DNA from 2 places in the Porticoccus sp. GXU_MW_L64 genome. Region 2 is predicted to be linked to the other one. Evidence: predicted binding sites of a transcription regulator. Region 2 holds the regulator's gene; the other holds the start of a gene.
The links. The regulator sigma-54, encoded in region 2, starts transcription at its own class of promoters, with help from an activator protein. The targets are predictions, from matches to a motif close to TGGCACANNNNTTGCNNT.
Positions count from the first base shown of each region.

Region 1 (7,855 bases), on a different contig from region 2:
TTTTCCGCCGACGTCTGCTCGCTCAACAACACCGTAATGGTGTCACCTACCCGGTGCGCTTTGATGTCTTCGAAAAACGCCAATTCATAGCCGGACTGGTAGATAGCGCCATCCTGCGGTGCCGGTGCCAGATATTCGTAGGGAATTTCATTGTCGATGTAGTGGTTGCCGTATTTCTGCGGAGCAGAGCTGCAGGCGGCGAGGGATGCAACGGCAAAGGCGGCAAGGAGTTGCCGGTAACAAACCGGTCGCACGTTGCACGTCGCACGTCGCACGCTGGAACCTGGAACACTCGTCATCGCGAGCAAAGCGCGGCGATCTCCATCAGCCTGGCAGCGAGCATCACGAGATTGCCGCGTCGCCTGCGGCTCCTCGCAATGACGGGTGGCGATAAGGGGCTGTCGATGTATTGGTTTGACGCTGGACGTTCGACGTTGGACGAAGCGCCGCGTCGAACGTCGAACGTCGAACGTCGAACCCAAAAAACGAATCATCTCAATTCTCCCTTAAATCTGCTGCGTCAGAAATTGCAGCATTTGGTCGGTGGTGGATATGGCTCTGGAGTTCATCTCGTAGGTGCGCTGGGTTTCGATCATGTTCACCAGTTCTTCCACCACATTGACGTTGGAGCTTTCCAGAAAGCCCTGAGCCAGGGTGCCCAGGCCGTTGGTGCCGGGGTTACCCACCTGGGGGGTGCCGCTGGCGGTGGATTCCACAAACAGGTTCTGACCTCGCGGTTCCAGACCCGCCGGGTTGACGAAATCGGCAATGGTGAGCGTGCCCACCTGGGTAGAGGCACCATCTTCGGTGACCACCGAGACAATGCCATCTCCCCCCACAGTAACCGAGCGGGCATTTTCCGGAACGATGATGGTGGGTTGCAGGGAAAATCCGTTGGCGGTAACTATCTGCCCCTGAGCATCCAGTTGCAGGGAGCCATCGCGGGTGTAAGCCAGAGTGCCGTCGGGCATGGTGATCTGCAAAAAGCCCCGGCCTTCGATGGCAATGTCCAGAGGCTTCTGAGTGTTGGACAGGTTGCCCTGGGTAAAGGTTTTTTCAGTGGCCACTACCCGCACCCCGGTACCCAACATCGAGCCACTGGGCAACACGGTATCCTGGGAGCTCTGCGCGCCGACTTGACGCAGATTCTGATAGAGCATGTCCTCGAACACCGCCCGGCCACGCTTGAATCCCACTGTGCTGGCATTGGCCAGGTTGTTTGAAATGGTCGCCAGCCTGGTTTGCTGGGCATCCAGTCCGGTTTTTGATATCCACAGTGCCTGGTTCATGGTGCAATCCTCTAGCTAACTTGCATTATTTCGGCAGAGAGCCGGTCGTTTTCCGACGCCATCTGCATAAGTCTGGTCTGGCTTTCAAAGGAGCGGGACAGTTCGATCATCCTTACCATGGCCGCCACCGGATTGACATTGCTGCCTTCCAGGGCACCGGGGATCACCCGCACGCTAGCGTCTGCCACCAACTCACCGCCGTCTTTCAGGCGCAACAGCCCATCCAGCCCCTTTTCCAGCTGGCTCGGGTCTTCCACCCGCACCAGTTTGAGTCGATCCACCACCGATTGGGCGGTAGCGTCCTGCCCTAATGGAACAATGGAAATAGTGCCATCCGGGGCGATTTCCATACTGGCGAAAGGGGGAATGGCAATGGGACCGTTATCCCCCATAATTGGGTCGCCCGCGCCGTTGGTCATGCGACCAAAGGGGTCGATTTGCAGGTCACCGCGGCGGCTCACTGCCTCGCCACCCTCAGGGGTCTGCACCACCAGCCAGCCGCCATCGTTAACCGCCACATCCAGATCGCGGCCGGTGGTTTGAACGTGGCCGTTACCGGTATCCGCACCGACACCCGCCAGCTGCACATAGCTGCGGGTGCCGCTGGCGTTGACTGTGGCGGTGGTCAGTGCCGCCAGATCAGCGCGAAAACCGGTAGTGGAGGCATTGGCCAGATTGTGCGTGGTGTGCACCTGCTCGCGCATGGCGCTGCTGGCGCCATTCATGGCTATGTACAGTAAGCGATCCATTATCTGGCCTCCGGTTTCATGTCATTAACGCAGGTTAATGACCGCTTGCGTTACCGCGTCCTGGGTTTGTATCACCTGGGCGTTGGCCTGGAAGTTGCGCTGGGCAACAATCATGGCCACCAGTTGCTCGGTCACTTCCACGTTGGAATCTTCCAGCGCGCCGGACTGCAACACACCCAAGCCACCATCGCCGGCGGGGTTACGGGTGGGTGGGCCAGAGCTGAAGGTCTCTGTCCAGATACTGCCACCCTGAGGTTGCAGGCCCTGGGTATTGGAGAATCCGGCCAGCACGATTTGTCCCAGCCCCCGGGACTGGCCATTGCTGTACTGGGCGAACACCACACCGCTGGCATCTACTTCAATGCCCCGCAGCTGGCCACTGGTAAAGCCGTCCTGATTGATATTGCTGACCGCAAAGTTGCTGCCAAACTGGGTGGTTTGCGCCACATCCACGGCAAACGACTGGGCCTGCGCCCCTGTGGGTGTGCCATCGGAATTGAGCGGCACCCAGCCGGCAATATTCAGGGCAATAACACCACCGGCGGTATCCAGCCTGCCCGTCTGGTCAAATTGCAGCGTGTCCGGGCCGGATGTGGACACTCCATCCACCAGTGTGTATGCCTGCCACTGGTTTGGGGTGGCCGACTTCACATAGAAGGTGCTGAGGATGTGAGGATTACCCAGGCTGTCGAATATGGTGGTCGACGTGGAATTGTTGAACTGGTCCGAGGTGGGTGCCGTTGGCGGCGTTGCAAAGGCATCAAACGGGCCGGCCCAAGGGGTCAGTGGAACCGCTTCCCGGGAGTCCAGGTTGGCGACAATTTCCGCCGAAGTGGTGGCTTCGGGCTCAATCAGGCCGGTATCCAGCTGCAAGTCTCCCAGCGTCGGCAAAATGGTGCCGGAGACATCCGCCTGAAATGCCTGCAGGCGCAGCCCCTCGTTATTCACCACAAAGCCATCCCGGTCCAGGCCAAACTGCCCCGCCCGGGAAAACACTTCGGAACCGCCATCGTTGAGAATAAAGAAGCCGTTGCCGTTGATGGCCACATCCAGGGAGTTTTCCGTAAAGCTGATATTGCCCTGGGTAAACTGCTGACTGACCGCACTCAAACTGACACCGCGGCCAATGGCGTTGGAGCCGGAGCCCAGCAAGCCGGTGGCGAACAGGTCGGCAAATTCCGCCCGCGATGTTTTAAAGCCCGTAGTGGCACTGTTGGCGATATTGTTGCCAATCACCCCCAGCTCTGCGGACGCACTTTGTAAACCGGATACTGCGGTATCAAATGCCATGGTTATTCTCCTGATGGTTTTGTTCTGTTTTAGCTTTTGTCATCCTGAGCGCAGCGAAGGATCTCGTACTTCGAACAAATATTGAGATTCTTCGCTGCGCTCAGAATGACAATGAGCGCATTAATAAAATTCGCGAATTTCTGACAGCCTCATGGTGGCACCGCCTTCCAGATTGAGTATTGGGTCGCCGCTGCCACTCAGGGAAACACTGTCGATGCTCACCCGGGTAAACGCGGGCACTGCCGCGGCCTGACCGTTGATATTGGCGGTCGCCGTCACCTGGTAAGGCCCCGGCGCAACCGCATCGCCATCCAGATTGGTGCCATCCCAGGCGAACGGCACCGCGCCGCCAGACTGAGGCCCCAGAGGTATCTGAGCGACCAGGTTACCCGCCAGGTCCGCCACTTCAACAGTCAAACCATTGACCGCTGTGGGCAGCTCTACCACACCGCCAAAATCCCCCCCCTGAGCCAGGGGAGCGATATTGGTGTTGGCGGTAACATCGCGCCCCACCAAAGACGCGGCCTGCAAACCCTGGTTGGACGACAGCGAATTCACCAGGCCACCCACAGAATTATTTAATTCATCGATGCCGGACACAGTGCCAAACTGGGCAATCTGGGCCAGGAATTGACTGCTGTCCTGAGGGTTGGTGGGGTCCTGATTTTCCAGCTGTGCCACCATCAGGCTGAGAAATTCCTCTACCCCCAGATCATTGGGGTCGTTGCTGCCCTGCTGACGGGCGCCAGCCAGCTGCTCCGCCGTGGAAAGGCCTGAGATACTGCTAAACGGGTTTTCTAACTGCATGGCTCACTCCTTCCTATCGGCCAATATTGAGTGTCTGAATCAACAGCTGCCGAGCGGTTTTCATCGCCTCTACGCTGTTCTGATAAGAGCGGGACGCGGAAATCATATTGGCCATTTCCGCCACCGGGTTCACATTGGAAAAGTAGATATAACCACTGTCATCCGCCATGGGATGTCCCGGCGAAAACTGGCTCACCGGGGCGGCCTCTGTGGTGACCACCTCCGACACCCGCACTCCGGCCACCGAGTCGTTAAAAGCATCGCGCATCACCGTGGAAAACACCGGCTGACGAGCGCGATACGCCTGCTCCGCAGAGGAGCTCACCACCCCCGCATTAGCGATATTGCTGGCCACCGTATTTAGCCGCACCGACTGGGCCTGCAACGCAGAACTGGATACATCCATTACATTAAATAAACTCATGCTCTCTCCTGGTTCTCACCTCTATTCGCCTCTGAGGGCCAACATCAACCCCCTGATGGAGCCGTTGAGAAAATTCAAACTGGCCTGGTAGCGCAACGCGTTTTCGCCAAACTGAGCCTGCTCCACCTGAGTTTCCACGGTGTTGCCATCCAGCGACGCCTGGTTGGGAATGCGATAAATCAACTCACCATTGCTTCCCGCGCCTGCACTGCCAAAGTGACGTTCGCTGGTGGTGCGCAAGGTAGAGCCACCCTGCACCTGAGCCATCACCTCACGAAAATTGATGTCTCTGGCCTTGTATCCCGGAGTGTCGGCATTGGCCAGATTGGACGCCAAAATTTCGGCGCGCCGCCCACGAACCGCGATGGCCTGAGCGTGTAAATCCAGAGCGTTATTAATCCAGCTTGGCATGGCCGTTTCTCGTTGCGTTGTGCATTCACAAGAGAGTTAGCAAAGCCCGTGCCAAAATATTTTTATCTATTTTTCAACAAGTTAAGAACCAACCGGCAGACAAGAAGGCGGGAAGCGGCAACCTCTGTCCGCCGTTTTGCCGCCCGTCGAAGCGGATTATTTGAAGCCATCGGTCATGGCGGCACACTAATTGCTACGAATCCTCTGGATAGGAGAACCCGTCAATGACCAAACACTATTTGCTCGTTTTGCTGCTGATCGGCTGCGCCGGAATACAGGTGGCACAGGCTGGCGACAACCAGTCACACACCAGTATTCGCGCAGCGGTAAAAAACTACCTGCTGCAACAGCCGCAAATACAGCATTTCAGTTCCGTCAATGTGGCAACTGGCAAGCTGGACAAACGCCTGAAACTGGAACAGTGCGGGGACTCACTGCAGATATTTATGCCTCCCGGTGGCAAACTGATCGGCAAAAGTACCGTGGGTGTGCGCTGCACCGGCCCTTCACCCTGGACCCTGTACGTGCCGGTAACGGTAATGGCCTATGCGGAGGTAGCCACCGCCAACCATCCGCTGCAAAGAGGTGCACTGCTCACCGGGGATGACTTCACCATGGTAGAGCAGGCATTGCACCAGATTCCCGCCGGTTATATGGAGCACTACGAGGAACTGGTGGGCAAAGAGCTGACACGCACCGTATCTGCCGGCAAAACCCTCACCCGCAACATGCTAAAATCCCCCACCTTGATAAAGCGCGGCCAGCAGGTGACATTGATTGCCCAACAGCGCAATTTTGAAGTACGAATGAACGGCAAAGCCCTGGCCAATGGTGCCGTTGGAGACCGGATTCGGGTGCAGAACCTCAGCTCAAAGAAAATCGTTGAAGGCACCATCGACAAAACAGGCGCCGTTGTGGTGGATTAACTTTCCCCGTCATCGCGAAGAAGCGCAGCGACTGCGGCGATCTCCAAGCAAATATGCTGGAGTAACGGATTCAGGGATAATGAGTCAGACGGGTAACATTTCAAGATAAACGGGGCGTTTTCAAGGTTTTTAGCCTAAAGTTTTCCCCCAGAATGCCGCCATCAAGGGGCAGACCTGAAAATTTCGTGGAGCAGTCCTATGGACTCAGATATCAAACAACTCAGACCCGGCAATATACCGGCACCGGCGTCAAGAGTACCATCCCAGGCCAAAGGCCCGGAAAACGCCAACGACAACAGCGTTCACGGGCGCAACCAGGCAGATGCCCCGGCCGCCAGTGACACCGTGACCGTGACCAACCAGGCCGCCCGCCTGCAAGAGCTGGAGCAAAGCCTGGCCAATACCCCCGTGGTAGACAGCGCCCGTGTTGCCGAGCTGCGCGAAGCCATCGCCAGCGGCAGCTATCAGCCCGACCCGCAGCGCATTGCCGACAAACTCAGTCAACTGGAAAGGAAACTGCTGTAAGTAATGACAGCCACTGACCTGCAACAACAATTGCAACAACAATTGCATCAGGAATGGGAACTTACCCAGGCGCTGCAACAGTGCCTGGGCAAAGAGCGGGAAGCTCTGCAACAGCAAGACACGGAAGGCCTGGTTGATAACGCCAACCACAAAAGTCAGTTGGTGCAACAGTTAGAAGCTGCCGCCCGGCTGCGGGAAACACTGCTCACCCAGGCGGGATATAGCGCCGACCGCGATGGCATGCAACAGCTGCTGGCAGCCAGCAGCAATGCGCAACTTGAAAACACCTGGCAAAACCTCAGCAGCGCTGCCGAGCAATGCCGGGAAGAAAATCGCCAACTGGGTATGCTGATTCAACGGGAACAGGGCAGCATTCGCCAGGCCCAACACATTCTGCAACGGGGCACCCCCGCCGAAAACCACTCCTACGATGCCAGCGGCCAAAGTGCCGGTAGCAGCGCACAGAGCCGTAATCTGGCCAAGGCCTGACGGCTTACTGCCATATTCAGACCCCCTGCCATACTGGACGAGATTGCCGCGGTCGCTTCGCTCACTCGCAATGACGGAGGGAGGAGGATATTTCCCGTCATCGCGAGGAGCGTAGCGACGCGGCGATCTCCATACGGTTACTACCGCACTTTTCAAACCCTCTGCCACTCTGGTCGAGATTGCCGCGGCCCGCGGCCTCGCAATGGTGGAAGGGGTGGTGGTATCTCCCGTCAGCCAATCAACCGCAACAACTGGGGCCGGTTTCTCACCAAATCGGCGATGGAGTATTGATCGAGACTTTTCAGAAAGGCATGGGATGCTTCATTGAGCACCCCTTTTAGCAGGCAGGCAGGCCGGAGCGGGCAGGTTTCCTTTTCGCAGTCGATAATATCCAGCGACTGCTCCATGGCCCGCACCACATCACCAACAATGATATTTTCCGGCGCCTCAGCCAGCGCAATGCCGCCACCGCGCCCCTGTGTGGAATCAATAAATCCAAGGGTGGCCAGTTGATGAACCACTTTTACCAAATGGTTGCGGGATACCTGGTAGCGCTCTGCTATGCGCTTGATGGTATCGCGCTTATTGTCATGGAGAGCCAAGTACATAATGACCCGCAATGACAGGTCGGTGTATTTCGTCAATTGCATTTAATCGGCCGATTATCTGCTTTGTCAGCGTTAGTGGTGTTAGTGGCGCTACCGGAAAAAACCGGTATCAACCAGGTAATAATCAGCGTTATTCCCACTACAAAACAGCCTTGTCCAAGGAACACCTGATCGCTCAGCAAATAATTATTGCACAACCGCTGTGGGGAAATCAGGTAAATCCAACCCAGCCGGAACAACATGGTAAGAAACTCTATTTTCACCACCGCTCGCGCCACCACATGCATCTGTGGCCAACTCAACGCCAGAGGAATACCCACCGCCACCACCAATGACA
Region 1 is NZ_JBRKJK010000011.1:69,790-77,644, forward strand. It holds gene flgH (flagellar basal body L-ring protein FlgH) at 1-254, opposite strand, end outside; gene flgG (flagellar basal-body rod protein FlgG) at 507-1,289, opposite strand; gene ACVBEJ_RS10405 (flagellar basal body rod protein FlgF) at 1,301-2,038, opposite strand; gene flgE (flagellar hook protein FlgE) at 2,063-3,328, opposite strand; gene ACVBEJ_RS10415 (flagellar hook assembly protein FlgD) at 3,449-4,135, opposite strand; gene flgC (flagellar basal body rod protein FlgC) at 4,149-4,559, opposite strand; gene flgB (flagellar basal body rod protein FlgB) at 4,581-4,970, opposite strand; gene flgA (flagellar basal body P-ring formation chaperone FlgA) at 5,195-5,896, shown strand; gene flgM (flagellar biosynthesis anti-sigma factor FlgM) at 6,095-6,421, shown strand; gene ACVBEJ_RS10440 (flagella synthesis protein FlgN) at 6,425-6,910, shown strand; gene ACVBEJ_RS10445 (Rrf2 family transcriptional regulator) at 7,141-7,560, opposite strand; gene ACVBEJ_RS10450 (hypothetical protein) at 7,551-7,855, opposite strand, start outside.
Region 1: flgB (flagellar basal body rod protein FlgB) is a predicted target of sigma-54. The motif match lies at 5,007-5,024, and genes of this name have one in related genera.

Region 2 (7,855 bases):
GATCACCACATTGACAATTTTCCACTGGCCCTGCTTGTTGCGGCCCATGCTGTACGCCACCGGATACACTTTATCCTTGCCGTGAATTTCCTGTTTGACGGTCACGCGCTTCTTGCCAGCGCCGCCCGCCGGGGGCAATACCACGATTTTCTCATTGCTGTATGCCAGCAAACCACGGCCATAGGTTTCCACCAGGCCGCGACGGAACACCTGGGCAAAACGGGCGCGCTGCTCGTCGCTGGCGGTTTTGCGATAGCGGCCCATCACATTTCTGGCAATCCACTTGAAGTCGATCACACCGTCGAGGCGATCTTCCAGATAGGTAAAGAATGGCTCGGGGTTCTCGTCCGCCGTATCGCGATACTGCTCCATGCCGGTCAACAGGTCGTCGGTCATGGACTCGATCAAAGAATGGGGCTCGCTGGCCAGCGCAACACCGCTGATCAGCAGGGACAAAACAACCGCTTTCAGTTTAAATACAGACATAACTTATCACTTCCTCAATGGTACAAATCAGCTCTTTGACAGCAAACAAGCCGGTTTTACGCGGCTATTAACCCGGCTGTGCCGCGTTATTAAACGCAACCTGTAAGGTTGCCGGTTTAATAACGGCACTCCAGCACAAAGGCTGACCAAACAACAGCTTATCGCCGACTAACCCGATGCAAAAAAGGCTGACTTAAAAGTGCGCGCACTATACCATTGCAGCCCCTTTTCGCGTAGAGCCTGTTCACACTTATGTCCGAGCTAATTTCATCCACCCCCGCCTGGGTAGCGATTCTATTGGGGCTGGTTGGCCTGGTGTGGGGAGCAGACCGCTTTGTGGCCGGCAGTGCCGCCACCGCCCGCAACATGGGCATGTCACCGCTGGTTATTGGCTTGACCATTGTTTCTATCGGCACCTCGGCACCGGAGATTATCGTCGCCATCAACGCCGCCCTGTCCGGCAGCGGCGAACTGGCGGTGGGCAACGCACTGGGTTCCAACCTCGCCAATATTGGCCTGGTTCTGGGCGTTACCGCCCTGGTAGCCCCACTGCCCACGCAACCGCATCTGATCAAACAGGAAGGGCCAGCGTTGCTGCTGGTCACTCTGGTGGCGGGCATTCTGTTGATGAACAATTACCTGTCGCGGCTGGATGGCATAGTGCTGTTGGGGCTGCTGGTGCCACTGTTGTGGTTCACCCTGAGCAAAAAGCGGGGCGAACTGTCACCGGCTGAAGTAGCGGAGGAACTGGAAGACATTCCCACCCTGAACATGGCTCCGGCCCTGGGTTGGCTATTGCTGGGACTGGCAACACTTTTGCTGGGGTCGGAACTTTTGGTCAACGGCGCCACCCGCACCGCTCAGGCACTGGGGGTAAGTGAGCTGGTGATCGGCCTCACGGTGGTGGCGGTAGGCACCAGTCTGCCAGAACTGGCCACCTCCGTTGTCAGTGCCCTGCGCGGCCACCACGATATTGCCCTGGGCAATATTTTTGGCTCCAACCTGTTCAACCTGCTGGCGGTCATGTCCATGCCGGGCTTGATCGCGCCCCTGGCACTGCAACCGGAGGTGTTCAACCGGGATTTTGCAGCCATGGCGCTGCTCACTGGCCTGCTGTTGGTGGGGGTTATCTGGTCCCTGCGCAAACGCGGCCCAAACCAGGCCAAGCGCAGCGGCCGCCTTGGTCGGCGATTTGGAGCCCTGCTGGTGATACTCTACGGAGCGTACTACACGCTGCTGTAAAGGCGTTATACTAGGGGGCGCTCTCAATTAGTGAGTTATTGCTGTTGTGCCTGAAATGGCGCCAGACAAGGCATGAGGAGAGTAGTTTGGTTACTCCAAATAAACGACGAATAACACAGTATGGCGCCATTTCAGGCGCAACCCGAAGGGCTGGACCCATTTTGTCCCTCAGCGGTGTTGCCATTCGCTCATGTAGAGTGACTACACAGCGCTCATGGCGCCTTGCTGAGAGCCAAAATGGGCTCCAGCAGCAACAGCTCACTAATTGAGAGCGCCCCCTAACCACATTTCACTACCCGCGAAACCTCCATGACTTCAGCATTTATCGACAGCGGCCGCCGTACCATTCATATTGAAGGCGATTCTGTACGCCAGTTGGAAAGCCGCATCGGTGACGAATTCCAGCAAGCCTGTGAGCTAATGATGGCCGTGAAAGGCCGGGTAATTGTTACCGGCATGGGCAAATCCGGCCATATCGGTGGCAAGATCGCCGCGACCCTGGCCAGCACCGGCACCCCATCCTTTTTTGTTCACCCCGGCGAAGCCAGCCACGGCGATCTGGGCATGATTACCGAGCACGACGCGGTACTGGCTATTTCCAACTCCGGCTCCACCGCCGAAGTCATCACCCTGCTGCCACTGATCAAACGTCTTGGCGTACCGCTGATCAGCATGACCGGCAAACCGGCTTCGCCACTGGCGGAAGCCGCCCATGTGCACCTGGACATCAGTGTAGAGAGCGAGGCCTGCCCGCTGGGGCTGGCACCCACTTCCAGCACCACCGTTACCCTGGTGATGGGCGATGCCCTGGCGGTATCCCTGCTGGAAGCCCGTGGTTTTACCGCCGAAGACTTCGCCTTTTCCCACCCCGGCGGCGCCCTGGGTCGCAAGTTGCTGCTGAAGGTGGAAGACGTCATGCACAAGGGCGATGAAGTACCCCGGGTAAGCCGCGACAGCTCGGTGCGCGATGCCCTGGTGGAAATGACCGGCAAAGGCTTTGGCATGACCACCGTAGTGGATGAACAGCAACACTTATTGGGTGTATTTACCGACGGCGACCTGCGCCGCGCAGTGGATCAGCGCACCGACATCAACACCGCCACCGTGGGCGATGTGATGACACTGAATTGCAAAACCATCTCCTGCAATATGCTAGCCGCTGAAGCGCTGGGCATTATGGAAGATTACAAAATCACCGCTCTGGTGGTGGAAAATGACGACAAGCAACCCTGTGGCGTACTGCACATGCACGATGTACTGCGTGCCGGGGTGGTTTAGCAGAGGGCAGTCGACAGATGACAGATGACAGAAAAGTCACCGAAGCGGCGAAAAAAATTCGGTTATTGCTGCTGGATGTGGATGGTGTACTGACCGATGGCAAGCTGTATTACAGCGAGAGTGGCAACGAAGCCAAGGCGTTTAACATTCAGGACGGCCAGGGCATCAAGCTGTTGCAGCGCAACGGCATTGAAGTGGGCATCATCACCGGCCGCAGCTCCAAACTACTGGCCCGCCGCGCTGCTGAGCTAGGCATAGAAAGAGTGGTGCAGGGCCGCGAAGACAAACTCACCGCCCTCAACGAACTGCTGGAAACCTGCGACTATAAACTGGAAGAAATTGCCCACGTAGGCGACGATCTGCCGGATGTAGCGGTGATCCGCCGGGTGGGATTGGGGGTTGCCGTGGCCAACGCCAACCACTTTGTCGCCGAGCATGCCCTGTGGCAAACCCGCACTCCCGGTGGCGCAGGCGCCATCCGTGAAGTGGCGGAATTGATTCTCAGCGCCCAGGGCAAACTGCAGGCAACTCTTGAGGACTATCTATAGTGCTGCGCCCGCTGCTGATATTCGCCGTTATTGCCGCCCTGGGATGGAATTTTCGCCAGTTCTGGATCTCGCCCCCGGAGAGTTTTTTCAAGCCGACTCCAACCACTGCCGACGTTCCCAAAGCCAATGTCTACATGCTGGACACCGACACCCGTCAATTCAGCGAACAGGGCGAACTCACCTACCGGCTCACGTCAAAGCGCAGCGAACACTTTACCGAGGCCCAGCGCTTTGTGCTGGAAATGCCCAACATCACCTCCTACCAGAGCGATTCCCCACCCTGGAATATATCGGCGGAAAACGGCCTGGTAGAGAAAAACGGTGAGAGCATTCAGCTCACCAATAACGTGGTAGGCCAACATTTCCAGGAACAGCGTGTGATTACCCTGAACACCCCGCAGCTGCTTTTTCTGCCCGAGAAACAAGTCGCGGAAAGCGACAAAGACGTTACAATAACCCTGCCCGGTGCCCAGACATCCGGTGTGGGCTTCAAGGCCAACCTGAAAACCGGCGAATATCAACTACACTCTCGCGTAAAAGGACAGCTGGATGCCACTGCTCCACCCGACACCGACAAGTAAATTTCTGCGCAATTGCCTGCTCTTTTTGGCCATTATTGCTCCATTAGGGCAAACCGCTCTGGCGCTGCCGGAAGATCGCCTGCAACCACTGCAAATCAAGTCTGAACGCAACTCCGGTGACACCAACGGCAATCTGGTGTACAGCGGCGATGTGCAGATTACCCAGGGTTCTCTGCAACTGAAGGCCGACAAAGTGGTGGCGCAAATCAATCAGCAAACCATCAACTGCACCGGCAAACCCGCCTCGTTTCGCCTCACCACCGAAGACTACGGTCTGGTCACCGGCCAGGCGCAAGAACTGTATTTCGACCGCAGCAGCGGCAAGCTGAAACTGTCCAAAGACGCCGTCATTACCAAACAGGACGGTTCCTTTACCCAGGGCGACACCATCACCTACAACATTGATACCGAAACCTGGACGGTAGAAGGGGGCACCACCGTACTGCCACCGGCAGTGCCCAGCGAAGCCAAAGAGGAACGCCCCTGATGGCGACCCTTGAAGCTCGCCACCTGGCCAAATCCTACAAGCGCCGCGCCGTCGTCAAAGACGTATCCATGACCGTGAGCAGCGGCCAGATTGTCGGCCTGCTGGGGCCCAACGGGGCGGGCAAAACCACCTGCTTTTACATGATTGTCGGCCTGGTTCCCCTGGGCGGCGGCGAAATACGGATCGATAGCGAAAACGTCACCCACCTGCCCATGCACGGCCGCGCCCGCAAGGGTTTGGGCTACCTGCCTCAGGAAGCGTCCATTTTTCGTCGCCTCAGTGTGCAGAACAATATCATGGGCATTCTGGAAACCCGCCGTGACCTCAACCGCAAACAGCGCCAGGCGAAACTCGAAGAACTGCTGCAGGAATTCCATATCAGCCACATTCGCGACAGCCTGGGAATGAGTCTGTCCGGTGGTGAACGCCGCCGGGTGGAGATTGCCCGGGCACTGGCTACCGAGCCGCAATTTATTCTGCTGGACGAACCCTTTGCCGGGGTAGACCCGATCTCGGTCAACGACATCAAACAGATTATTCGCCACCTGCGCGACAAGGGCATCGGCGTACTGATTACCGACCACAACGTGCGCGAAACCCTGGATATCTGCCACCACGCCTACATCGTTGGCGAAGGCCACGTTATCGCCGAGGGCAGCGCGGATGATGTACTCAAAAACCAACAGGTGCGTGATACTTATCTGGGTGAGAACTTTGAGTTATAAAAAAATGGCGACTGCAACCAATAACACTCTATGAAGCCAAGCCTGCAATTAAAAATTGGTCAGCACCTGACCATGACGCCACAACTGCAACAAGCCATCCGCTTGCTGCAGCTGTCGTCGTTGGACTTGCAACAGGAAATTCAGCAAGCCCTGTACGACAACCCGCTGCTGGAACTGGCGGAAGAAGAAGATCGTAAAAAGCCCGACGAAAGCACCCCCGCCGACAACAGCGAGCCGCAAAGCAGTGCAGACTCCACATCCGAGCCAGCGGATGCAGAAATTAATGGCCCCAACGACGACTGGGACAACAAAATTCCCGATGAACTACCCGTCGACGCCAGTTGGGACGACCTGTACGAAACCGCCTCCATTGCCAGCCCGACAAAGCAGTCCAGCAGCGTTGGTGAAAGCCGTGACTTTGACACCTTTCAGGCCGTAACGGATTCCCTGCAAGACCACCTGCTGTGGCAGCTCAACCTCACCCCCATGTCCGACAGCGACCAGGTAATCGCCTCCGCCATTATCGACGCCATTGGCGACGACGGTTTTCTGAGCCTGCCTGTCGAGGATATTTGGCAAAGTTTGCTTGATGAAAGTCCGGCAGACCCCGACCAGCCGCAAGAAGAACAACTGGAACTGGATGAAGTGATGGCGGTGCTGCGCCGCATCCAGACCTTCGACCCGGTGGGCGTTGCCGCCACCAGCTTGAGCGACTGTCTGCTGATTCAACTGCGCCAGCTGCCGGAAGAAACACCCTTTCTGGCAGAAGCCAAAACCCTGGCAGAATCCCACCTGGAACAACTGGCCAGCCGCGACAGCAAGCAAATACAAAAACTCACCGGCATGACCCCGGAAACCATCGCCGCCGCAACCACTTTGATACAGGCATTATCGCCTCGCCCCGGCGACCTGGTGCGCAGCGGTGATGTGCAGTACACCGCGCCAGACGTCAAAGTGGACAAAAAAGACGACCGCTGGCAAGTCACCCTCAACAACGACATCGCGCCGGCCCTGCGCATTAACCAAAGCTACGCGCAACTGATTCGCCGCGCCGACAGCAGCGAGCAAAACCGTTTTCTGCGTGACAACTTGCAAGAAGCGCGAGTATTCCTGCGCAGCCTGCAAAGCCGCAACGACACCCTGCTGCGAGTAGCCGCCTGTATTGTAGAAATGCAACAGGCCTTTCTCGACCAGGGGCCAGAGGCCATGAAACCCATGGTACTGGCCGATGTCGCCGAGCGACTGGAACTGCACGAATCCACAATCTCACGGGTGACCACGCAAAAATTTATCGACACCCCGCGAGGCATGTACGAACTGAAGTATTTTTTCTCCAGCCATGTCAGCACCGCTGGCGGCGGCCAGTGTTCGTCCACCGCCATACGCGCCATGCTGAAAAAACTGATCGATGAAGAAAACCCCGCCAAGCCTCTGAGCGACAACAAACTGGCGGCCATCCTCGACGAACAGGGCATACAGGTGGCTCGCCGCACCGTGGCCAAATACCGGGAAAGCCTGAACATCCCCTCGTCCAGCGAACGCAAAAAATACCGCATCAAATAATGCCAATTCCCACAACCAAGTAGAGGAGCGCACCATGCAATTGAACATCAGCGGGCACCATGTGGAAGTTACCGAACCCCTGCGCAACTACGTCATCAGCAAACTCGACCGCCTGCAGCGGCACAACGACAAAATCACCAGCACCAACGTCATTCTCTCCGTGGAAAAACTGGTGCAAAAAGCGGAAGCCACCGTACACGTCAGCGGCGGCGAATTTTTTGCCGACAGTGAACACGACGACCTCTACGCCGCCATCGACACCCTGATCGACAAACTCGACCGGCAACTGATCAAACACAAGGAAAAACAACGCGGACGATAACTCTGCCGTTGTACTGTCATAATCGTTATGCAAATTTCTGAGATACTCACCCCGGAACACACCAACTGTTGCGCCCCCGGCAGCAGTAAAAAACGGGTTCTGGAATACCTGGCCAACTTTTTGGCACAGCTCAACCCGGCAGCCGACAGCGCGGCACTGTACGAACAACTGCTGGCCCGCGAGCGCCTTGGCAGCACCGGCATTGGCGAAGGCGTGGCCATCCCCCACTGCCGTATTGAGGGCATTGATAAAGCAGTTGGCGTAATGCTGCGGTTACAAAAAAGCGTCGATTTCGACGCCATAGACGGCCAGCCGGTGGATTTGGTATTCGCCCTGATTGTGCCCAAAGACGATGGCGACAACCAGGCCAACGACGAACACCTCAACACCCTGGCGAGCATCGCTGAATTGATGCAAAACCCGCAGCGGCGGGAGCAGCTGCGCGAGGCAACGGATAATCGGACGCTGTATAACAGCGCCATACGATCATGCTAACCGTCATTGCGAGGAGCCGCAGGCAGCGCGGCAATCTCGGCCAGCAAGGTAGTGACTTGATGGAGATTGCCGCGGTCGCTGCGCTCCCTCGCAATGACTGCAAAGACTTAGGGAAAGATTAATGAGAC
Region 2 is NZ_JBRKJK010000008.1:151,432-159,286, reverse strand. It holds gene ACVBEJ_RS08410 (MlaC/ttg2D family ABC transporter substrate-binding protein) at 1-486, opposite strand, end outside; gene ACVBEJ_RS08405 (calcium/sodium antiporter) at 739-1,728, shown strand; gene ACVBEJ_RS08400 (KpsF/GutQ family sugar-phosphate isomerase) at 2,038-3,006, shown strand; gene ACVBEJ_RS08395 (KdsC family phosphatase) at 3,024-3,554, shown strand; gene lptC (LPS export ABC transporter periplasmic protein LptC) at 3,554-4,135, shown strand; gene lptA (lipopolysaccharide transport periplasmic protein LptA) at 4,104-4,622, shown strand; gene lptB (LPS export ABC transporter ATP-binding protein) at 4,622-5,347, shown strand; gene ACVBEJ_RS08375 (RNA polymerase factor sigma-54) at 5,378-6,910, shown strand; gene hpf (ribosome hibernation-promoting factor, HPF/YfiA family) at 6,945-7,232, shown strand; gene ACVBEJ_RS08365 (PTS sugar transporter subunit IIA) at 7,260-7,727, shown strand; gene rapZ (RNase adapter RapZ) at 7,849-7,855, shown strand, end outside.